DNA from 3 places in the Celeribacter indicus genome. Region 1 is predicted to be linked to each of the others. Evidence: riboswitches for the same ligand, from Rfam matches in the RefSeq annotation. Region 1 holds a riboswitch; each other region holds the start of a gene.
What was found. Region 1 has a riboswitch for cobalamin ahead of P73_RS20270 (6,7-dimethyl-8-ribityllumazine synthase). Riboswitches for the same ligand answer to the same signal wherever they lie in the genome.
Positions count from the first base shown of each region.

Region 1 (7,486 bases):
GATGCTCTTCAGGTCGACCTGCACATAGGCCTCATGGCCAAAGGTCTCGACCCCCGTGACACGTCCGGCCGGGCCGCGTTCCGACAATGCCATGTGCTGCGGACGGATGCCATAAGTGACGCGCTGCCCCTCGGGCAGGGCATGGTAGCCGGCCGGCAAGGGGAATTCGGCCCCGTTTTCCGCCCTGAGTACCCGTGCGCCTTCCGACCGAGATGTTGTGGCGGGAAGGAAGTTCATCGACGGCGAGCCAATGAACCCGGCGACAAACCGGGTGGCGGGAGCGTCGAACAATTCCAGCGGCGAGCCAGCCTGTTCGATCCGTCCCGCGCGCATGACGACGATGCGATCGGCCATAGTCATCGCCTCGACTTGATCATGTGTAACGTAAACGCTGGTGACGCCGAGCTTGGTCTGCAAGGCGCGGATCTCGGTGCGCAGTTGAGTCCGCAACTGCGCATCGAGATTGGACAGGGGCTCGTCGAACAAGAAGACATCGGGCTCGCGCACGATGGCGCGGCCCATCGCCACCCGTTGCCGTTGACCACCCGAAAGTGCGCCCGGTTTGCGATCGAGCAGCGCCTCCAGCCCCAGGAGCCTGGCGGCGTCGGTGATGCGCCGGTCGGTATCCGCGCGGCTGTAGCCCAGCATCCTCAAGCCGAAACCCATGTTCCGCCGCACGGACATATGCGGATAGAGCGCGTAGTTCTGGAAGACCATCGCGATGTTGCGCGATTTGGGTTGCAGTCCGTTCACCCGGCGACCGTTGATGACGATGTCACCATGCGAGACAGTCTCGAGCCCCGCGATCATGCGCAGGAGGGTCGACTTGCCACAGCCCGAGGGTCCGACCAGGACGGTGAATTCTCCGTCCATGATTTCCAGGTTGATGTCGGACAGAACTCTCTGATCGCCGAAGGTCTTTGCGACATTGCGAAACGCGAGGTTGGCCATGAATTCAGCTCAGAGTACGCGGCGGGAGTCGTCCCAGCCGAGTTTGTCATACCACTGGGTCCGCCATTCCTTGTCGCGGTCCAACTCACGTCGCGCCCACTTGGCGACGATCTCGAAATGCGTTTGCGGGACGACCAGCACGCCGTCGCCGTTGGCGACGATCAAGTCGCCGGGATTGACCAGCGTGCCATCGAGGTTGACCGGCACCTGCGTCGCGGCCAGTTCCGAATAGCCCTGTACCATCGTCTGCGCGCGGTGGGCGCTGAAGATCGGGATCCGGTGGCGGATGCATTCGTCGATGTCGCGCACCCCGCCGGTGGTGACGATGCCGCGCGCGCCCATCGCGTGCCACTCGAGCGAATTGGCCGAGCCGATCTCGCCGCTGCCAGTGCCGGCAGACTCGAAGACGATGAACTCGCCCGGCTTGACGTTCGGGGTGATTTCGCTGCGATCCTGGTAGCGATCTAGATAGTATTGCAGTGACCAGTCGCTGTATTCCTCGGGCGTCATCGTGGGGATGCGCACCTGCGTCGGGCGGCAAAGGACGGTGCGTGCGATGCCCATCGCTTCGGCGCCCTGGAATACCGGGCCGATGGCGCGGTTGACGCTGCCCACGTTGTGGAGACCGGCCCAGTCCATCCCGTCACGGATGTCGGCCAGGCGCAGGCCCTCGAAGAGGGCGAGCACGTCCTCGTTTGTCATTGTGTAAGCTCCTTGCTCAGGTTGGGGAGGATGGCCGCTTGATCTGACTGAGCACGGCGCGCCGGTTGAAATCGGCGCCGATCTGGAAATGCTCGGCCAGCAGCCTGTCCGCAGCGGCGGGGTCGCGCCGCACGATCGCATCGAGAAGCGATGCGTGATGATCGATGAGGTAGCTCCGGATGCCCGTAACCTGGAGAATGCGCTGCCGCCGCACGAAGTGCAGGTCGGTCAGGAAACGCGACAGTGCGCCGTAGATCGTCGACAGAGCAGGTGAGCGTGCAGCGGTGACGATGGCCGTGTGAAAGGCAAAATCGGCATCGGCTCCCTGTTGTGCGTCCTCTATGGTGTCGTGGATGCGGTCGAGGATGCGGGACATGTTGTCGTAATCCGACTGGGTGGCCCGCGCGCAGGCCAGCCGGATGGCGTGGTGCTCTATGGCGATGCGGGCCTCCAGGATGTCATCGAACTGTTCTCCGTGCTGCACCAGGACGAACGAGAAGAAGTCGCTCAGCGATGAGGCGTCGGGCGTGGTGACATAGGTGCCAGCCCCGTGCCGGACCTCCACCGCGCCGATCATTGCCAGAGCGCGCAGGGCTTCGCGCAGCACCGGACGGCTGACGTTCAGGAGCGCAGAGAGATCGCGCTCGGGCAGCAGCTTGTCTCCGGTCTTGATTTTGCCCGTCAGCAGTTGGTCGCGCAGGAAGGCAAGCACGCGGGTGTAGTCCCCGCGGGCAGTCTCTTTGTGGTTGATGATGTTAAGGTCGCTATCGGCAGGCACCGCACGCTCTCCAAATTGGTAATACCAATGGAAAATAACTTTTTTATACTGGCAAACATAAGATCAAATATTAGCGGGGAAGTTAGCGGTGAGGGCAGCTTCTGATTATAATGCAGGCTAGTTTTTGGAGTTTTGCCTAGAAGAGAGTCGCAATAGGGAGCTCATTCGAGCCGAATCCATGAGTGCAAGCGGTGGGCGAGGCTGTCGAACGCCATCGTCCCGACGGGATGGGAAGGCGCAGCAAAGCTTCGACCCGCAAGGCAGGAGACCTGCCGGAATGTTCGCCCTGTCCGGATGCAAGGCGCACCAGAGACATCGGAATTCTTGAAACGGGCCGTGACCGCCGCGCTGGAAACCCTCTGGAACAGGGCATTTCAGAAGGCTTGGAAAACGCATCGCCTGCACAGGGAGGTGGCTGTTGATCTTGATGATCAGCAGATCCTTGGGTCTTGTCTCCGGCAAAACGCCATCCTATGGTCATCTCGTTCTCAGGGCGAGGTGCAAGTCCTCACCGGCGGTAAACGGACCTGGTCCGAAGCCCGCGAGCGCCTTCCATGGAAGGGACCAGCAGATCAGGTGCAACTCCTGAGCCGACGGTTATAGTCCGGATGAAAGAGACTACGTTCAGTCCGCATTTCGCGAGCGGATGGCGTAAGTGACGCCTTGGGTGACGTGTTGTTATCAAAGGAGATCACAATGACACACACCCGCTATGCTTTTATCAAAGCAAACTGGCATTCCGAAATTGTCGACCGCGCACTGGATGGCTTCTGTGAAGTCATCCCTGCCGATCAAGTGGATGTCTTCGATGTTCCGGGCGCCTTCGAGATGCCACTACTTGCGCGCGATGTCGCCCGCAGCGGGCGTTATGCCGCTGTTGCTGCGGCGGCCTTCGTGGTGGACGGCGGCATCTATCGTCACGAATTTGTTGCTCAGGCGGTGGTTAACGGTTTGATGCAGGCCGGGCTTGAAACCGATGTTCCCGTGCTTTCGGTTTCCCTGACGCCGCATGTTTACCAGGAAACCGACCATCATCAGGCGATTTACCGAGAGCATTTCGTACAGAAGGGGCGGGAGGCAGCGGAAGCAGCACTTGCTGTGGCGAAATTGAGACTGACCGTCGCGGCATAACCGGGGGGAGGAATACCTGTTTGCGAGGCACGCCCCGGTTCGAATGCAAGGGTGCCCGGTCATCCGGATCAGCCGCAATCCGACGGCATTCTGTACCTCCCTCGGGAAGCTACGAACACGCTTCGGCTGTTGAATATGGAAATCCGCGCTGATTTGAACAGCGCAAACCAGCGGGGCGTAGAAGCGTCCTCCATTGCAGGAACCAACCAAATGTTCACGAGCGTTTGTTTCGATAACACCCACTGGAGACAGAAAGAAGATCCCCATGAAGATATTCCTGATCGGAGCCACCGGCGGCGTCGGCCACCGTCTTCTTCCCATGCTCGTGGAGGCAGGCCACGAGGTCGTGGGCCTGCATCGCAAGCCCGAGCAGGCTGAAGCGATCGCGCAGGCGGGAGGAACGCCGGTTCCGGGCGACATAATCGACATGACGGTCGCCGACCTGATCGAGGCCGCGCGCGGCTGCGAGGTGATCGTGTTTTCGGCCGGGGCGGCGGGCAGCGGGCTGGACCGGACCACTGCCATCGACGGTGACGGGCCGGGCAAGGCCGCCGAAGCCGCCCGCGACCTGGGCATCTCGCGTTTCTATCTCGTCTCGGCGTTTCCGGAGGCCGGGCGCCAGCGCGAACGAAATCCGCGTTTCGAGCATTACATGGCCGAGAAGAAGCGCGCCGATGTCGCTCTGGCCCGGTCGGAACTCGACTGGATCATCATTCGGCCCGGCACACTTGTTCACGAGGATGGAGACGGGCGCGTGACGCTCGGCCCGGCCATCCCCTACGGCGCCGTCGCGCGGGGCAATGTTGCCCGCGTCATCGCCGCGCTGATCGAACGGCCTGCAATCCGGCGCGAGATCCTCGAACTGACCGATGGCGACATGTCGGTCGATCAGGCGGTCGCCCGGCTGATGCGCGTCTGACCCCGCAAGCCGCAGGGGGCGAAGCGGTTGTCTCGCCCCCTGACTTGGGTCCCCGCGCGCACGCTCGTCCCTTACGCGACGAGATGCTCCTCAAAGAACGACTGGAGCTTGTCGAAGGGGATGATGTTGACCTGATCGTAGAGGTCGACATGATCGGCACCCTCGATGATCATCAATTCCTTGGGTTCGGCTGCCGCCGCGACGGCGTCTTCGCTGAAATAGCGCGAATGCGCCTCCGAGCCGGCGATCACCAGCATAGGCCGCGGCGAGATTTCGTCGATATAGGTCAGCAGTGGCATGTTCATGAAGGACAGCGGGTTGGTCACCGTCCAGCCGTCGTTGGAGTTGACCGATCGGGGATGATAGCCGCGTTCGGAATCCTTGTAATAGGCGTGATACATGCGGATGACCGGATCGTCGATGCCGTCGAGGCTGTCCGGCAGGCCGCCAGCAAGGGCCGGCTCGCTGCTTGCCGCATCTTCCCAGCGCTGACGGCTCATCTGTTCGAGGCCCGCCGCGCGCTGCTCGTCGGTCAGGCTGTCGTAATAGCCCTTCGCCATCACGCGCGACATGTCATACATGCTGGTGGTGGCGACCGCCTTGACCCGCTTGTCGGCCGCCACGGCGTTCAGCGCCATGCCGCCGAAGCCGCAGATGCCAATGATGCCGATCCGCTCGCGGTCCACGCCCTCATGCAGGCCGAGGAAATCGACCGCGGCCATGAAATCCTCGGTGTTGATGTCCGGCGATGCAACCGAGCGCGGCTGTCCGCCGCTTTCCCCGACATAGGACGGATCGAAGGCGAGCGTAACGAAGCCGCGCTCCGCCATGGTCTGGGCATAGAGGCCCGCGGCCTGTTCCTTGACCGCGCCGAACGGACCGGCCACGGCCAACGCGGGCATGGCGTCGGATGGCCGCTCGGCGGGGGTATAGAGATCACCAACCAGGGTGATGCCGTAGCGATTGGTGAACTCGACCTTGCTGTGCTCCACCGCGTCGCTTTGCGGAAAGGTCTTGTCCCAATCGGAGGACTGAGCGCGCAGCGGTCTGCCGAAGGCAGAGGCTGCGCCAAATGCGGCGGCGGTGATGCCGACCGTCTTCAGAAGATTGCGGCGGCTTGGATCGACTGCCGCGTTTGCGGGGATTGGCTGTGTGGTGTCGGCCATTTCGATACCTCGTCTTGAATGCGAATGAGGTAAAGATGGGAGCGCAAGACCATGCGGATTAGAGGGTCAGTTCGGCACGTAGTCATGAAGAGATTTCATGAAATTCCGCGTGCGAAGGGAATAGCGGTGGTTATGCCTGTGCTTCACCGGACGCCAGGTTGGCCAGCCAGTGCCGAAATTTGCCTATTGTCGAATGCCTTTCCGGCTCTTGCGCCGAAAGTACGTAATAGGCGCTTCCATCCGAATGGAAACCTTTGGGCGCGACAAGCAGCCCGGCGCGAATATCGTCCTGAACGAGATGCCGCGGCCCGATTGCGACGCCCAGCCCCGCCACGGCAGCTTGCAGGCTGAAATAGAAATGCTCGAAATCGCGTCCGGGGTTAGCCGCACAGGTTTCGCCACTGATTTCGCCCCATGTCGTCCACGCCGATGGCCGCGTGGCATTCTGGGGATGAGCCAGCGCATCATCAGTGTCGGTTCGCACGAGACGGTGACGGGCGCGTGCGCCTGTGCGGCCTTGATGCGCCGCGCTTCCTCCTCGATCTCGCCGAGGCCCCGCGCCACCACCTGCGCCAGCCTGCGTCCGGCATCGGTCAGAAAAACCGCACGGTTGCGGCGCTCGAAAAGCGGCGTACCAAGGTCATCCTCAAGCAGCCTCACCGCGCGGCTGACCGCGCCAAGCGTCAGGTTCAAGCGATCCGCTGCCTTGCTGAAGCTCTCAAGCTCGGCAGCAACCCGAAAACAAGCGAGCGCGGGGAGCGATGTGAATTGCTGTCTCATGTGTGATTTTTCCTCACGCATCATGTGAGAAGTCATCCGTCGGCGCTCATCCCGCGTCCTAGCCCACTTCACGCTTCGGATGGATCCATCAGCGACAGCTGATCCAGGAACGCCACGGCGAAGTTACCCGTGCCGATGGCCGATTTTGCCCGGTTGGCGGCCTCGGCATACACCGCATGGGCGGCAACGACCGCCATTATCGGATCCTCGGCATTGGCCAGCATACCCGCCATCAGCGCGCCCAGCGAACAGCCCGCGCCGGTAACCTGCGTCAGCCGCACATCGCCGCCGCCGACCGCATAGGTCGTCGTCCCGTCGGTGATGTAATCCACCGCCCCGCTGACCGCCGCGATGGTGCCGATCTCTCCGGCGACCTTGGCCAGGAAGGGCACCGCCTGATCCGAAGTCATGGTCGTTTCCACGCCTTGCCCGCCGCCGTCACCGCCCGCCAGCGCGATCAACTCGGAGGCATTGCCGCGGATGGCCGTCGGCTTGAACTCCAGCAGACTGCGCACGACGGCGTCGTATTCCACCGCGCCCGCGCCGACGGCGACCGGATCCAGAACCCAGGGCACGCCGCCTTCATGGGCGGATTTTGCCGCCAGCCGGATCTCGTCAGGCCCGCAGCTCATCAGGCTCGCAGCGTTGATCCAGACCGCATGTGCGTGGCCGCCGAAGGCGCTCGGCCAGTCCATCGCCGTGCCGATCGCAGGGCCAGCGCCCACGGCCAGCAAGACGTTCGCGGAGAGGTTGGCGGCGATGTAGTTGGTCAGGCCGTAGCAGAATGGCTTCATCTGCTTCAGCCGCGCCAACTCGTTACGGATTTCCGGGTCGGTCCAGGACAGTTCTTTCATGGAAGGCTCCTGTTGGGGGATGCGCTCTGATTGCGCGTTCCGGGTCTTGGAATGTCACGGGGGCAGGCAGGGTCATCGTGACCCCCAGCTTGACCTGCATGTGCGGGTCGATCAGACGCGCAACCTGCATCATGGTGCGGGTCGGGCGCACGGGGTCGAAGGCGATGCTACGGGCGCGGAGCGGCGGATCCCGGTCTGCCGCGTC
Region 1 is NZ_CP004393.1:4,128,457-4,135,942, reverse strand. It holds gene P73_RS20285 (ABC transporter ATP-binding protein) at 1-951, opposite strand, end outside; gene P73_RS20280 (RraA family protein) at 961-1,653, opposite strand; gene P73_RS20275 (FadR/GntR family transcriptional regulator) at 1,670-2,431, opposite strand; cobalamin riboswitch at 2,529-2,722, shown strand; FMN riboswitch at 2,912-3,054, shown strand; gene P73_RS20270 (6,7-dimethyl-8-ribityllumazine synthase) at 3,128-3,562, shown strand; gene P73_RS20265 (NAD(P)H-binding protein) at 3,828-4,481, shown strand; gene P73_RS20260 (alpha/beta hydrolase) at 4,553-5,647, opposite strand; gene P73_RS26800 (LysR substrate-binding domain-containing protein) at 5,778-6,131, opposite strand; partial or broken gene P73_RS26795 (LysR family transcriptional regulator) at 6,287-6,427, opposite strand; gene thiM (hydroxyethylthiazole kinase) at 6,496-7,281, opposite strand; gene P73_RS24605 (Rid family hydrolase) at 7,244-7,486, opposite strand, start outside.

Region 2 (7,486 bases), 900 kb from region 1:
GCCGTCCGCCGGCAGCACCGCAAGCGCCATCCCGCGCCTCCGCGCGAGATCCTGGAGCGTCGCGAGCCCGTAGGGCCAGTAGCTCTCGCCGCCGATCAGCCGCACGAGGATTCCCTTTGCCCCCTCGAGGGTCTGCTCGGCATGGACATCGACCGAAAGCGGGTGACGCAAGGCCGCCAGGTTGGCGAGGCGCAGCGACGGCAGCGGAGCGCCCGTGTCGCGTGCCCGGTGCCAGCCAGCCGCGAAAGCCCCCAGATCGCTGTCGGAGAAGGACAGCGCAATCAGATCGGCGGGGCTCTGCCCCAGATCCTGCGGCAGGTCCGTCTCCTCGAGACCGTGGCTTTCGCGGAAAACGATGTGCATCGTCGCTCAGGCTCCCAGCACCGCGCGGATCGCCGCCTCGTCCACATTGTCGTGCTCGGCGATCACGACCAGTTCCGAACGCCGCGGCTCTCCGCCCCAGGGCCGGTCGTATTGCGCCCGCACCCGCGCCCCCACAGCCTGAACGAGCATCCGCATCGGTTTGCCCGCGACCGCGACATACCCTTTCACCCTCAGAACGTTCTGCTCGCGCGCGAGCCGGCCGATCGCGTCCTGCAAGACCTGCGGATCCGCGATTTCGCCCATGCCCACCACCACCGTGTCGAAGTCGTCATGCTCGTGATCCTCCGCGCCATCGTGGTGGCTGGGCCGGGCGTCGATGTCGTCCTCGGCGGCCGCGCCGAGCCCCAGAACCACGCGCGGATCCACCGCACCCTCGGTCACCGTCAGGATCGGGACCGGGCGGGGGGCCTCCGCCTCGACCACCGCACGGGCCTTCGTCACGCCGTCCTCGCCCGCCAGGTCTGCCTTGGTCAGCAGCACGATATCGGCGCAGGAGATCTGGTCCTCGAAGACTTCCGACAGCGGTGTTTCGTGATCCACACTCTCGTCCGCCTCGCGCTGGGCCTGAACCGCGGCCGGGTCCGGTGCGAAGAGCCCCGCCGCCACCGCCTCGGCATCGGCGAGCGCGATTACACCGTCCACGGTCACGCGCGAGCGGATCGGCGGCCAGTCGAACGCCTTCAGCAGCGGTTTGGGCAGCGCGAGCCCCGAGGTCTCGATGAGAATGTGATCGGGGCGCTGCGGCAGGGCCAGCAGGGCCTCGATCGTGGGGATGAATTCGTCCGCGACCGTGCAGCAGATGCAGCCATTGGCCAGCTCGACGATGCTCTCGGCCGGGCAATTCTCGTCGGCGCAGGATTTCAGGATATCGCCGTCCACCCCGGCGGTGCCGAATTCGTTGACCAGCACCGCGAGGCGCCGGCCTTCGGGATTGGCCATGAGATGACGCACCAGCGTGGTCTTGCCAGAGCCGAGAAAGCCGGTGATGACTGTGACGGGGATTTTATTCAGATCGGACATCTGCAACTCCTTTGGGGTCAGTCCTGCGGCGGAAGCCGGGCGATGGATTGCTTGCGGAAGATCTCCGGGCGCTCGCGCCAGGGAACGCGCCCGTCCTCGCTCGCGGCATAGCGCGCCGCGCCCTCGAGGATCGCCTCGACATGGCGGTCGGGATCGAGGTCGCCATAGATGTAGCTCCAGCGCTTCGGCCCGCCGGAAAGCGCGATGGTGCAGCCGCGCGTGCAGGCCGACAGGCAGGCGACGGGGCGGATCGTGACAGTGTCGGGCAGGCACGCCGCCTCGAGCCGCCCCAGCAGGCGCGCTCCGGGACGCGGCTCCTCCGTCTCGGGCGGACCGCCCGCGACGCGCCGGCAGGTTTGGCAGATCATCAGGGTCACCCCGCCCATCTCGCAGTCCTCCAAAGGGACGATGCGGGAGCGGAAGGCAGGAGAGGCGGTGGACAAGCCATCTCTAGCCGGCCGCGACACACCCCGTTCGCCCGAAACAAATCTGTGCTGGCAGGTCTCCCGGCTTGCGGATCCCGGAGCATTGCGCTCCTGCGGTCCACCCGCCTTCCCGGCACATTGGCCAGTGGCTTCGGGCGGACCTCTCCGGTCACGGTCGCGGGGGCGGCTGCGCTTTGACCTTTGCGGTCTGTCGCATTCCCTCTTCGCCTGTCACAGACAGGAACCAGCTGGCCCTCACCTGAGGCAAAGCCGGTGTGGTTGTCAAGGACGGGATGGCAGGGATGCGTCCATCTGCGCCGGCCAGCACCGCTCTTCGCCATCGGGAGAGGAGGCTGAGTGAGAGGGACTGCTGCGGTGGCGCAGGACGCTCCGGGAGAACAAGGCTAAGCGCCGGATCCGTCCGGCTATGCCGGAGCATCTTGCAGGGCGGCGAATGTGCGACGGATCCTGTCGATCAGATCCGTCTGCGGCGCGGAAAAGACGGTCTTCCTGTCGTAGATCAGGAACAGGGGCATGGTGAGCTCGATCCCAGGCGTGCGCACGATGCGGAGGCCTTCCCTTTCGAGATCGGCGGGCAGCGCGCTCTGGAAGACGAAACCCGGCCCGATATCGGCGCGAATGGCAGCCAGGATCGGCTCCGGATGTCCGAATTCCAGCACGCTGTTGGTCCTCACCACCCCTGCCGTGCGCAGCGCCTCGTCGATCAGCTCGCGCGCGATCTGTCCCTTCATCGGCGTCACGAACGGCAGGGAGGCGAGTTCGGACAGGGTGGCGACGTCGCCCACCAGCGTACTGTCGAGAGCCGCGACGAGGAATAGCGGCTCCTTCCAGAGCAGCTCGGTCTCGAGCCGCGACGTGTCCTGCGTCGGGTCGATCAGCGTCACGCCGAAATCGCAATCTCCGGACAGCACCGCCTGCGTCGCGAGGTGGGGGCTGGACATCGACATGCAGACCTTGGCAGCCGGATATTCCTTGTGAAACCGGATAATGATATCGGGAAGTTTATAAGTTCCGACAACCATGGCCGCCGCGATCTTGGTCTGGCCCAGCACGCCCTTCTTGATGTCGGCGAGATCGAGAAGCATTTCGGAGCTGCGTTGCATGACCTCCGTCGCCCAGGAATAGACCCGTTCACCCGCCTGCGTCAGTTCGATATTGCGCCCCGTCTTGCGGACCAACTGCGTTCCGAGGCTGTCCTCGAGGCTGCGCAGATGCGAGGTGACGGCGGGCTGCGCGATGTTGAGCCGCTCGGCGGTTCGGGTCACGCTCGAATACCTTGCGATCATGCAGAACACGTTGAGCTTGTGCAGCGTCAGATTGCGCGAATGCAGGAATTCGCTGGTCAGGGCGGTGAGCGGCGCCTGGGGCGGGGATTTCGTCATATCGGCTCGGACTTCGGTTTCGGGCGGCTGCCGGCGGCGGGGGCGGGCGGGATCGTGCCCGCAGACCGCCCTCCCGCCGCAGGGTTGCGCGATACAGCATAGCCGAAAAGCGCGATTTCCAAAGCCTTTCCTCGCGAGGCCGGAGCCGGGCGGCAATCTCCATTCATAAGTTTTAAGTTATGAATTTTTTGCAGGTTGATATTGGACAAACCCGCCTCCGATTTCGAAAAATAACGGAAACAAGGCATGCAGGACGCCCGAGCGTTCCTGCGCAAACGGGAGGACATCGCGCCATCGTCCATGAGGGGGTGGCACATCGGCGGCACCGGAGGAGACGACCCGTCCCGCCGCCGCGATACAGCCATTGTTTCTGGGGCGCAGGCTCTCGAACTCCGCACGGAAGATGCAGGGGAGAGCAGGCGCGGGGCCATGGGAGGAGGCCGCCATGAACGCATCGCACAAGACGAGAGTCTCATTGACACAGGAGCAGATGGTGCTCGCCATTTCCGGCGTGCTGTTTGTCGCCTTCTCACTGTTTCTCGACAATTTCTTTCAGATCTCGAACCTTCTGTCGCTGTTGCAGAACGTGTCGATCCTCGGAGTCCTGGCGGTCGGGATGGCTGTGGTGGTGATCGGCCGCGGCATCGACCTGACGATGGTCGCGGTGATGGTGTTCTCGACCGGCTGGGCCTTCGTGCTCGTGTCCCGCGGGATGCCGATCGAGCTGGCACTTCTGCTGGGCATGCTGCTCGCACTCGGGATCGGCATCGTGAACGGGATCCTCGTCGCCTATGTCGAGATCCCGGACATCTTCGCCACGCTCGCGATGGCCACCGTCATCGCCGGGTTGGGGCGGTTCGCGCTCGTGCCCAGCGACAACATCTTCATCGGCGGCGACCTGGGCTGGCTGTCCGCACTCGGCACCGGCACGCTTGCGGCGATCCCGATGCCCGTCGTGCTGTTCCTCGTCATCGCCTGTGTCGCCTTCGTGGGCCTGCGCCTGACGCGCTACGGAGCCTTCATCTACGCCATCGGCGACAACCCCCTCGCCTCGCGCAACAGCGGCATTCCGATCCGGCCGATCCGCGTCCTGATGTACGGCATCTCCGCCTTCGTCGCCTTCTGCGCCGGGCTGATCATGGCGATGACGGTGTCCTCCGTGAACACCAAGCTCGCCAATTCGACGATGATCTACGACATCATCCTCGTGGTGGTGATCGGCGGCATCGGGCTTGCCGGGGGCAAGGGCAGCATCCGCAACGTCATCGCCGGCACGCTGCTCATCGGATTGCTGCTCAACGGCATGACGATCATGAACATCAGCTATTCGGCGCAGAACATCATCAAGAGCCTCATCCTGCTCTTGGCGATCATCGTCGACTCGGTGGTCAACCCGCGGGACGAACAGACGTCCCAGCAGGGCGATATATGAACAAGAATATTGAGAACAAACGCATATGAACATGTCTCAGGGGAGGAGAAACATGACACTGACAAGGTTGAGAAAGGCCCTCGGCATCGCAGCGCTCGCGGGTGCTGCCCTCGGAACCGCCGCGCCGGCATCGGCGGAACGTCCCGATGACGGTCTGGTCTTCACGTATCAGGAGGCCCTCGCGGGCAAGAAGGTCGCCTTTGTCCCGATCACCATGGGATTCGATCTTACCCAGGGCTGGATGGCCGCGGTGCAACGCGACGCGGACCGGCTCGGATACGAGCTGACGATCCGCGACCCCAACTGGAACGTCGACGCCGGCGCACAGGCGATCGAGCAGCTCATCAACGAAAAGCCCGACCTGCTGATCGTCCACAACAACGACATGCAGGCCTATACCAAGCTCATCCGCAGGGCGATGAGCGCGGGCATCAACGTGATCCAGATGAACCTGAAGACGCCGGTCAATTCCGACGCATTCGTGGGCGGCGACTGGTACGACGTCGGGGTCAAGACGGCGCAGGAGGCTGCACGCTTCTGCGGCGAAGGGACCTCGGGCAAGATTGCCGTGGTGCAGGGGCCGGTGACCGCTCCGCCGAACCAGCTCGGTGTCGCCGGGGTCGAGGACGCCCTGGCCGAATACCCGGAGATCCAGATCGTATCCAACCAGGCGGCGGACTGGGATGCCTCGAAGGCGCGGTCCATCGCTTCCACGATCATCAAACAGCATGGCGATCTCTGTGCCTTCATCGGGTTGTGGGACAACATGGATGTCGGCATCGCCGCAGCCATCCGCGAGGCCGGGCTCACCGACCAGATCAAGCTCGTGTCCACGGGCGGCGGGAACCAGGAATTCGGTTGCACCAATCTCGAGAACGGATCCTTCGCGTCCTACGTGAAGGTCGATACCCGCGATCAGGCGCACCAGCTTGCCGAAACGATCCAGATCCTGTTGCAGACCCGGCCGGAGCCGGGATCGCAGCCCTTCGGCCTCTATACCGAAAACAAGATCCTGACGCCGGACAACATCGGCCCCGGTTCGTGCTGGACCCTCGACGGGATCCGGGCGGGCGACTGAGCCTCGCTGCGCCCCAAGGCGCGGTCGCCGGATTCGCGGCGACCGCCTCTCGCACCTTCGGAGTTTTAGAATGAGCGTGAACGAAACGTATCTGCGCTGGCGCTACCGCTATATCCCGGATCATGTGCTGGGCGAGGTTCTGGCAAAGAACTGGATCGACAATGCGATCCCCGTCCTCTTCCTGGCGATTGCCGTCGCGGTATTTTCCATCCTCATCCCCGGCTTTTTCACGGTCGGCAGCCTGTCGACGATTGCCCGCGTCCTCGGTGAATACATGTTCATCTGCATCGGCATGACGCTGGTGCTGAAGGCCGGCGGCATCGACCTCAGCGTCGGTTCGAACTTTGCCCTGTGCAATTTCGGCGCGCTCTACCTGGTGAATGCGCTGGGGATGCCACTGGTCGTGGTCATTCCCGCCGTCCTGCTCCTCGGTGGGCTGGTCGGTGCGCTGAACGGGGTGCTGATCGGCTACATGCGGCTGCGCGCCTTCCTGACCACGCTCGTGACGCTGATCCTCGTGCGCGCCATCGTGGAACTGTTGTCGCTGAATTACGGGGTCGAGGCGTCCTATCCCGCCTCAGAGGTGCCGGCATGGGATTATCTGGGCCTTGCAACGATCCTCGGCCTTCCGGTCTCCCTCTTCGTCGCCGGCATCGTCGCGATCGCGATCCATGTCCTGATGACCCGGATGCGTTTCGGCTGGCATCTCAGCGCGGTCGGGGGGTCGCGCCGGTCGGCCTATAACGTCGGCCTGCCGGTCAAGCGGATCGTGGCGCAGACCTATGTCATGTCGGGCGTGCTGACTGCGGCGGGGGCATTGTTCTATGCCTCGCGGCTGGGCAGCATCGGCGGCTCGGTCGGTGTCGGGCTCGAGATCGTGATCCTGACCGCAGCGGTGCTGGGCGGCAACAGCCTCGGCGGCGGGCGCGGCTCGGTCGCCAAGGCCATCATCGGCACAGTGATCGTGGTGCTGGTGACGAACGCGCTGGTGCGGCTCGGCCTGCGCACGGGGGCGAACGACCTTGTCCTGGGTCTGATCCTGCTCGCGGCCGTGGCGATCGACGTCAAATGGGTGAAGAACCGGCTGAAGATCCTCAACCGTGCCTATGTCTCCCCGACCTATTTCGCCCTTCCGCCCTGTCCCGAAACGGTCGAGGGATCGTCCTCGATCTACGAGGTCAACGACAAGCTGGCGGTGGCCGAGCCCATCGGGCTGGGTGAACTCGACGGACCCGAGGACATCATCCTGGACGAGGACGACAACCTCTACTGCGGCAGCCGCCACGGCGACGTGATCCGGTTCTTCGCCCCCGACTATAAGCGGCACGAGGTCTATGTGCACATCGGCGGCCATCCGCTTGGCATGGCGTTCAATCGCGACCGCGAGTTGGTCGTCTGTGTCGGCGGCATGGGGCTCTACAAGGTCACGAAGGACCGCAAACCGGTGAAACTGTCGGACGAGACCAACCGCTCGCTGTTCTCGATCATCGACGATTCGCGCATGCGCCTCGCCGACGATCTCGATATCGCGTCGGACGGTCGGATTTTCTTTTCCGAAGCCACCATCCGATACGAGATCCACGACTGGATCCTCGATGCGCTCGAGGCGCGCGGCAACGGCCGGATCATCTGTTACGATCCGCGCGACGGCTCGTCCCGCACGGTCCTGCCGAACCTCCAGTTCCCCAACGGCATCACCATGGTCGGGGATGACCAGTCCTTCCTCTTTGCCGAGACCTGGGGC
Region 2 is NZ_CP004393.1:503,735-511,220, forward strand. It holds gene cobN (cobaltochelatase subunit CobN) at 1-363, opposite strand, end outside; gene cobW (cobalamin biosynthesis protein CobW) at 370-1,404, opposite strand; gene P73_RS02535 (DUF1636 family protein) at 1,422-1,790, opposite strand; cobalamin riboswitch at 1,884-2,093, opposite strand; gene P73_RS02540 (LysR family transcriptional regulator) at 2,255-3,232, opposite strand; gene P73_RS25450 (hypothetical protein) at 3,229-3,441, opposite strand; gene P73_RS02545 (ABC transporter permease) at 3,678-4,664, shown strand; gene P73_RS02550 (sugar ABC transporter substrate-binding protein) at 4,717-5,742, shown strand; gene P73_RS02555 (ABC transporter permease) at 5,813-7,486, shown strand, end outside.
Region 2: linked by a shared signal. The riboswitch ahead of P73_RS02535 (DUF1636 family protein) and the one ahead of P73_RS20270 (6,7-dimethyl-8-ribityllumazine synthase) in region 1 are both predicted to bind cobalamin.

Region 3 (7,486 bases), 1.5 Mb from region 1:
GGAAAACTCGCCCCCTCGCCGGCGATGGCAACCGTCCTCACCGGGCGCAACCCCGACATGGCGCAGTTCACCCGTGTGATCTCCGGCGGGGATGTGGTTCTGGGCGCGGTGACGGTGAAAGGTGTGCGCCATGGCTGAGGTTCCCGTGCTGACCGAGGCGCAGTTGCGCGAGGCCGTGACCCTCGATGCCGCGCTGGTGGACGCGATCGAGGACGGCTTTCGCGCGCTGGCCGCGGGCGGGGTGGTGATGCCGCCGGTGGTGTCGATGGCCATCGCGGCGCATCGGGGCGAGGTGGACGTGAAGACGGCCTATGTGCCCGGCCTGGACGGATTCGCGATCAAGGTGTCGCCGGGATTCTTCGACAATCCGGCGCAGGGCCTGCCGAGCCTCACGGGGCTGATGGTCCTGCTCTCGGCTCGGACGGGGATGACGCAGGCGGTCTTCCTCGACAACGGGTATCTCACCGACCTGCGCACCGCGGCCGCCGGGGCCGTCGCCGCACGGCACCTCGCGCCGGCGACGGTGGAGACGGCGGGTGTCATCGGCACCGGCGTGCAGGCGCGGCTCCAGATGCGGGCCGCCTTTCTCGAACGGCCGTTCCGCCACGGCCTGGTCTGGGGGCGGGACAGGGAAAAGGCGGTGAAATGCGCCGCCGATCTCAGCGGGTCGCTGGGCATCGGAGTGGATGTCGCGACGGATGTGGTGCAGCTCGTCGCGCGAAGCCAGCTTGTCGTGACCGCCACCCCCTCGACCGCCCCGCTGATCACCGCGGAGATGCTTCATGACGGGCTGCACATCACCGCGATGGGGGCCGATCAGGCCGAAAAGACCGAGATCGCGCCAGAGGCGCTCGCGGCGGCGCAGCTCTATGTCTGCGACCGGGTGAGCCAGTGCGAAACGCTCGGAGAGCTGCGCGCCGCGCGGGCCGCGGGGCTGATGCTGGCGCTTCCGCCGGAGCTCGGCCAGATCGTTGCCGGCGCCGTGACCGGGCGGACCGATCCGCGCCAGATCACGATCTGCGACCTGACCGGGACGGGCGTGCAGGACACGGTCATCGCCGCCCATGTCGCGCGCCGTCTGGCGGCCGGGCCGGCGGAAGGGGGGCCGGGACATGTCGCATAGGAGGTCGCCATGAAGCTCGACGCCCGCGATCTCGCCATTCTGCGCGTGCTGGCCCGCGAGGGACGGCTCTCGAAAACCGCGCTTGCCGACAGGATCGGGCTCTCTCCCACGCCGGCCTGGGAACGGCTCAGGAAACTGGAGCGCGCCGGGCTGATCGAAGGCTACCGCGCGCAGATCAACCTCAGGAAGCTCGGCCCCTCCGTGACCGTGTTCGTCGCCGCGGAGCTGGCCGACCACACCCAGGCCTCGTTCCGCACCTTCGAGGCGAGCCTCCAGGCCCATGAGGAGATCGTGACCTGCTGGGCGCTGGGCGGCCGCTACGACTACCTCTTGCAGATCGTCACCCGCGACATCGAGGCCTATCAGCACCTGATCGACACGCTCCTGGACGCCCGGATCGGCATCGCGCGCTATTTCACCTATGTCGTCACGAAACAGGTCAAGGGCGGCGGGACGCCGCCGCTCGAGCTGTTTCTGGACCGAATGGACTAGTCCTGACCGTCCACGCAGGCCGGACGGACTGTTCCCGCGGTCCTTTTGGTCTCCCTTTCCGCGCGGCGGCGTCAGACTGGCAGGCGACGGCCGGACCGCGCCGCCGCGCGGCGCCGTGGTCCGGCGCAAGGAAAGGGGAAAGGCATGCTGACCAACGACCAGCTCGACACATGGGATCGCGAGAATTTCTTCCATCCCTCCACCCATCTCGCCCGGCATGCCCGCGGCGAGGCGCCGGGCCGGATCGTCAGGACGGCGCGGGGCGCCACGATCGTGGATCGCGACGGGCGCGAATTCCTCGACGGGTTCGCGGGGCTCTACTGTGTGAACGTGGGCTACGGCCGGCAGGAGATCGCGGAGGCCATCGCGGAACAGGCGCGCGAGCTGGCCTATTACCACGCCTATGTCGGCCATGGCACGGAAGCGTCGATCACGCTCGCGAAAATGGTCCTGGACCGCGCCCCCGAGCATATGTCGAAGGTGTATTTCGGCCTGTCCGGCTCCGATGCGAACGAAACCAACATCAAGCTGATCTGGTATTACAACAACATCCTCGGCCGGCCGGAGAAGAAGAAGATCATCTCCCGCCGCCGCGGCTATCACGGCTCCGGCCTGATGACCGGATCGCTGACCGGGCTCGAGCTGTTCCACCGGAAGTTCGACCTGCCCCTGGACCGCGTGCTGCACACGGAAGCGCCCTGTTATTTCCGCCGCGACGACCTCGCCATGTCCGAAGCGGCCTTCGTCGCCGATTGCGTCGCGAAGCTCGAGGAGTTGATCGCGCGGGAAGGGGCGGACACGATCGCGGCCTTCATCGGCGAGCCGGTCCTGGGCACGGGCGGCATCGTGCCGCCGCCGGCCGGTTACTGGGAGGCGATTCAGGAGGTGCTCGACCGGCACGACATCCTTCTGGTCGCCGACGAGGTCGTGACCGGTTTCGGCCGGCTCGGGACGATGTTCGGTTCCGGGCGGTACGGGCTGAAACCGGATCTCATCACCATCGCCAAGGGGCTGACCTCCGCCTATGCGCCGCTTTCCGGCACGATCGTGTCGGAGAGGATGTGGAAGGTGCTCGAACGGGGAACGGACGAGAACGGGCCCATCGGCCATGGCTGGACCTATTCCGCGCATCCGGTGGGGGCCGCGGCCGGCGTGGCCAACCTCCGGCTTCTGGACGAGTTGGCCCTCGTCGAGAATGCCGCAAGCACCGGCGCCTATCTGACGGCGGCGATGAAGGACGCGCTGGGCGATCATCCGAATGTCGGGGAGATCCGGGGCGAGGGCATGCTCTGTGCGCTGGATTTCGTGCGGGACCGGGACAGCCGCAGCTTCTTCGACGCGGGGGATCAGGTCGGGGCCTCGCTCGCCGCGGCGCTTCTGGCGGAGGGGGTCATCGGGCGGGCCCTGCCGCAGGGCGACATCATCGGCTTCGCGCCGCCCTTCTGCCTCACCCGCGGCGAAGCGGACCGGATCGTGGATGCGATGAAGGTGGCGGTGGACACCGTGCTGCCCGGCTGAGACCGGCGGAGAGGAGGCCAGGGGGACGGCCGGGCCATGCCGCCGGCTGCGTCCGGTTGCGGGACTGCCCAGCCGCGGGAGCGGCCGGGCCATCCGGGGCTCCGCCCGGATCGTGCATCCGGCGGCGCCCCGAAAGATCCCGGTGATCGTCACGGCGAGGGTGCGGGCGAGGGGTCGGAACGTCATCATCATGGATCTGCCTTTCAGCCGGAGGGAGGACCGGCGCCGCGAGTTGCGGAGGTTGCGGCACCGGTCTCTCCACCCTATCCGGCGCGGGTAAAGATCCCGTTACCACACCGTTCGCCCCGTCTTCCGGCGCGGGGCGAGGGCGCGTGGGAAAACCAGATATTGACAAGCCCTCGTCGAAACCATCAATATGATGTTGCTTCGGTTCCGTCGGCACGAGTCGCCGGCTAAGAGGGAAGCCGGTGAGAGTCCGGCGCTGCCCCCGCAACTGTAAGCGGTGAGCGAGGCCGATCACGCCACTGGACGCACGTCCGGGAAGGCCGGCCAAGCGGTGAACCGCGAGTCAGGAGACCTGCCGGGCATATGACAATGACCACGAACGGAGGGTTCGGGGGCGTGTGTTCGGCGGGGCGCCTGCGGTCCGTCGCTCGCGGCCTCGACGTCTGAGAGAAGCGAGAGGACCGACATGAGCATCACCGTCTATTCCAAACCCGCCTGTGTGCAATGCACCGCCACGACCCGCGCGCTCGATGCGAAGGGGCTGTCCTACGATGTCATCGACCTGACCCAGGACAGCGACGCGATGAGCCGCGTGACCGGGCTCGGCTATCGCCAGGCGCCGGTCGTCGTCGCGGGAGAGGACCACTGGTCGGGCTTCCGCCCGGACATGATCGCGCGGCTCCTGTGATCCCATGCCCCCGGATGCTGCCGTCCCGGTGCCGCCGCAGGGCCTGCCGGAGATCGTCTATTATTCCTCCGCATCGGGGAACACCTTGCGTTTCGTCGCGCGGCTCGGGCTGACGGTCCGGCGCGTGCCGATCTCCCCGAAGGAGGCGATGCCCGGCATCGCCCGCCCCTTCGTCCTGATCTGTCCGACCTATGCCGACGGGACCGGGCGCGGGGCGGTCCCGAAACAGGTGATCCGGCTGCTCAACGACCCCGACACCCGCGCCCTGATGCGGGGCGTGATCGGGGCCGGAAACCGGAATTTCGGCAGGCTTTATGCCATGGCGGGCGATGTGATCGCCCGCAAATGCGATGTTCCGCTGCTCTACAAGTTCGAGCTGGCGGGATTTGACAGCGATATCGCCCGCGTCCGCGCCGGGCTCGAAAAAATGGGATCCGCGCCATGCTCGACACCGACCTGAACGGCCTCGATTACCACGCGCTGAACGCGATGCTCAATCTCTACGACGGGGAGGGCCGGATCCGCTTCGAGGCGGATCGCATGGCCGCGCGTCAGTATTTCTTGCAGCATGTGAACCAGAACACGGTGTTCTTTCACTCGCTCGACGAGAAGCTCGGCTATCTCGTGGAGGAAGGCTATTACGAGGCGGAGGTCCTGGACCAGTATTCCAGGAATTTCATGCGCAGGATCTGGGAGGCGGCCTATGCGAAGAAGTTCCGCTTCCCGACCTTCCTCGGCGCGTTCAAGTATTACACCTCCTACACGCTGAAGACCCGCGACGGGCAGCGCTATCTCGAACGCTATGAGGACCGCGTGGTGATGGTGGCCCTTGCGCTTGCGCGCGGCGACGAGGCGCTCGCGATGGCCTTCATGGAGGAGATCCTGTCGGGCCGGTTCCAGCCGGCGACGCCGACCTTCCTGAACGCCGGGAAGAAGAGCCGCGGGGAGCTGATCTCGTGCTTCCTTCTGCGGCTCGAGGACAACATGGAGAGCATCGGGCGGGGCATCAACTCCGCGCTGCAACTCAGCAAGCGCGGCGGCGGGGTGGCGCTCCTGCTGACCAACATCCGCGAGCACGGCGCGCCGATCAAGGGGATCGAGAACCAGTCCTCCGGCGTGATCCCGGTGATGAAGCTCCTCGAGGACAGCTTTTCCTATGCCAACCAGCTTGGCGCGCGGCAGGGGGCGGGGGCGGTCTACCTCAACGCGCATCACCCCGACATCCTGCGCTTCCTCGACACGAAACGCGAGAACGCGGACGAGAAGATCCGTATCAAGACGCTGAGCCTTGGCGTGGTCATTCCCGATGTGACGTTCGAATTGGCCAAGAAAAACGCCGATATGTATCTCTTTTCGCCGCACGATGTCGAAAAGGTCTATGGCGTGCCCTTCTCGGAACTCTCCGTCACGGAAAAATACGAGGAGATGGTGGACGACAAGCGCATCCGCAAGAAGAAGATCAACGCCCGCGCCTTCTTCCAGACGCTCGCGGAGATCCAGTTCGAGAGCGGCTATCCCTATATCCTGTTCGAGGACACGGTGAACCGCGCGAACCCGATCGCGGGACGGATCAACATGTCGAACCTCTGTTCGGAGATCCTCCAGGTCAACGAGGCCTCGGACTTCAACGAGGACCTGTCCTATGCCCGCCTCGGGACGGATATTTCCTGCAACCTCGGCTCGCTCAACATCGCGAAGGCGATGGATGGCAAGCAGCTCGGGCAGACGGTCGAGACCGCCGTGCGGGCGCTCACCGCCGTGTCGGAGATGTCGGCGATCGACGCCGTGCCCTCGGTCCGCCGCGGCAATGACGAAAGCCATGCCATAGGCCTCGGCCAGATGAACCTGCACGGGTTCCTGGCGCGCGAGCACATCCATTACGGCAGTCCGGAGGGGATCGAGTTCACCTCCGTCTATTTCGCCGCCGTCGCCTATCACGCGCTCCGCGCCTCGAACGCGCTGGCGCGGGAGAAGGAAACGACCTTCCGGGGGTTCGGGGACAGCGCCTATGCCGACGGCAGCTTCTTCGACAAATATGTGGAACGCGACTGGCTTCCCGAGAGCGCCGCGGTGAAGGCGCTGTTCGAGGGCATCGACCTGCCGACGCGGGGGCACTGGGCCGCGCTCCGGGAGGCGGTGATGCAGGACGGGCTCTACAACCGCAACCTCCAGGCGGTGCCGCCGACCGGCTCGATCAGCTACATCAACAATTCGACCTCCTCGATCCATCCCATCGTCTCGAAGATCGAGATCCGCAAAGAGGGCAAGATCGGGCGGGTCTATTACCCGGCCGCCTTCATGAACAACGACAATCTCGACTATTATCGCGACGCCTACGAGATCGGGCCCGAGGCGCTGATCGACACCTATGCGGCGGCGACGGAACATGTCGATCAGGGCCTGTCGCTCACGCTGTTCTTCCCGGCGGAGGCGACGACGCGCGACATCAACCGTGCCCAGATCTATGCCTGGAAGAAGGGCATCAAGACCATCTATTACGTGCGCCTGCGCCAGACGGCCCTGGAGGGGACCGAGGTGCAGGGCTGCGTCTCCTGCACATTGTGAGGTTCCGATGAAAGACATGACCGACATTCGCGTGCCGCGCGCGATCAACTGGAACCGGCTCCAGGACGAGAAGGATCTCGAGGTCTGGAACCGGCTGACGGTGAATTTCTGGCTGCCCGAGAAGGTGCCGCTGTCGAACGACATCCCGAGCTGGGCGACGCTGAGCGAGGAGGAGCAGCGGCTGACCATCCGGGTCTTCACCGGGCTGACGCTGCTCGACACGATCCAGAACACGGTGGGGGCGCCCTCGCTCATGCCGGATGCGGTGACGCCGCATGAGGAGGCGGTGCTGACCAACATCGCCTTCATGGAGGCGGTGCACGCGCGCTCCTATTCCTCGATCTTCTCGACGCTCTGCTCGACGCGGGAGGTGGACGAGGCCTTCCGCTGGTCGGAGGAGAACCCGCATCTCCAGGCCAAGGCGCGCGCGATCCTCGAGACCTACGCGCCGGGAAGCGATCCGCTCAAGCGCAAGATCGCCAGCGTGTTCCTCGAGAGTTTCCTGTTCTATTCGGGCTTCTACCTGCCGATGTTCTGGTCGAGCCGGGCGAAGCTCACCAACACCGCCGACCTGATCCGGCTGATCATCCGCGACGAGGCGGTGCACGGCTATTACATCGGCTACAAGTTCCAGCGCGGGCTCGAACGGCTGTCCGGAGAGAGGCGGGCGGAGCTGAAGGACTATGCCTTCGCGCTGCTCTTCGATCTCTACGACATCGAAAGCGCCTATACCGAGGCGCTCTATGACGGGATCGGTCTGACCGAAGAGGTGAAGGTCTTCCTGCATTACAACGCCAACAAGGCGTTGCAGAACCTCGGCTTCGAGGCGCTCTTCCCGCCGGAGGTCTCGGAGGTGAACCCCGCGATCCTCGCCGCGCTTTCCCCCGACAGCGAGAACCACGACTTCTTCTCGG
Region 3 is NZ_CP004393.1:1,147,220-1,154,705, forward strand. It holds gene eutB (hydroxyectoine utilization dehydratase EutB) at 1-138, shown strand, start outside; gene P73_RS05860 (cyclodeaminase) at 131-1,123, shown strand; gene P73_RS05865 (Lrp/AsnC family transcriptional regulator) at 1,133-1,615, shown strand; gene P73_RS05870 (aspartate aminotransferase family protein) at 1,760-3,133, shown strand; cobalamin riboswitch at 3,505-3,693, shown strand; gene nrdH (glutaredoxin-like protein NrdH) at 3,786-4,007, shown strand; gene nrdI (class Ib ribonucleoside-diphosphate reductase assembly flavoprotein NrdI) at 4,012-4,467, shown strand; gene nrdE (class 1b ribonucleoside-diphosphate reductase subunit alpha) at 4,449-6,572, shown strand; gene nrdF (class 1b ribonucleoside-diphosphate reductase subunit beta) at 6,580-7,486, shown strand, end outside.
Region 3: linked by a shared signal. The riboswitch ahead of nrdH (glutaredoxin-like protein NrdH) and the one ahead of P73_RS20270 (6,7-dimethyl-8-ribityllumazine synthase) in region 1 are both predicted to bind cobalamin.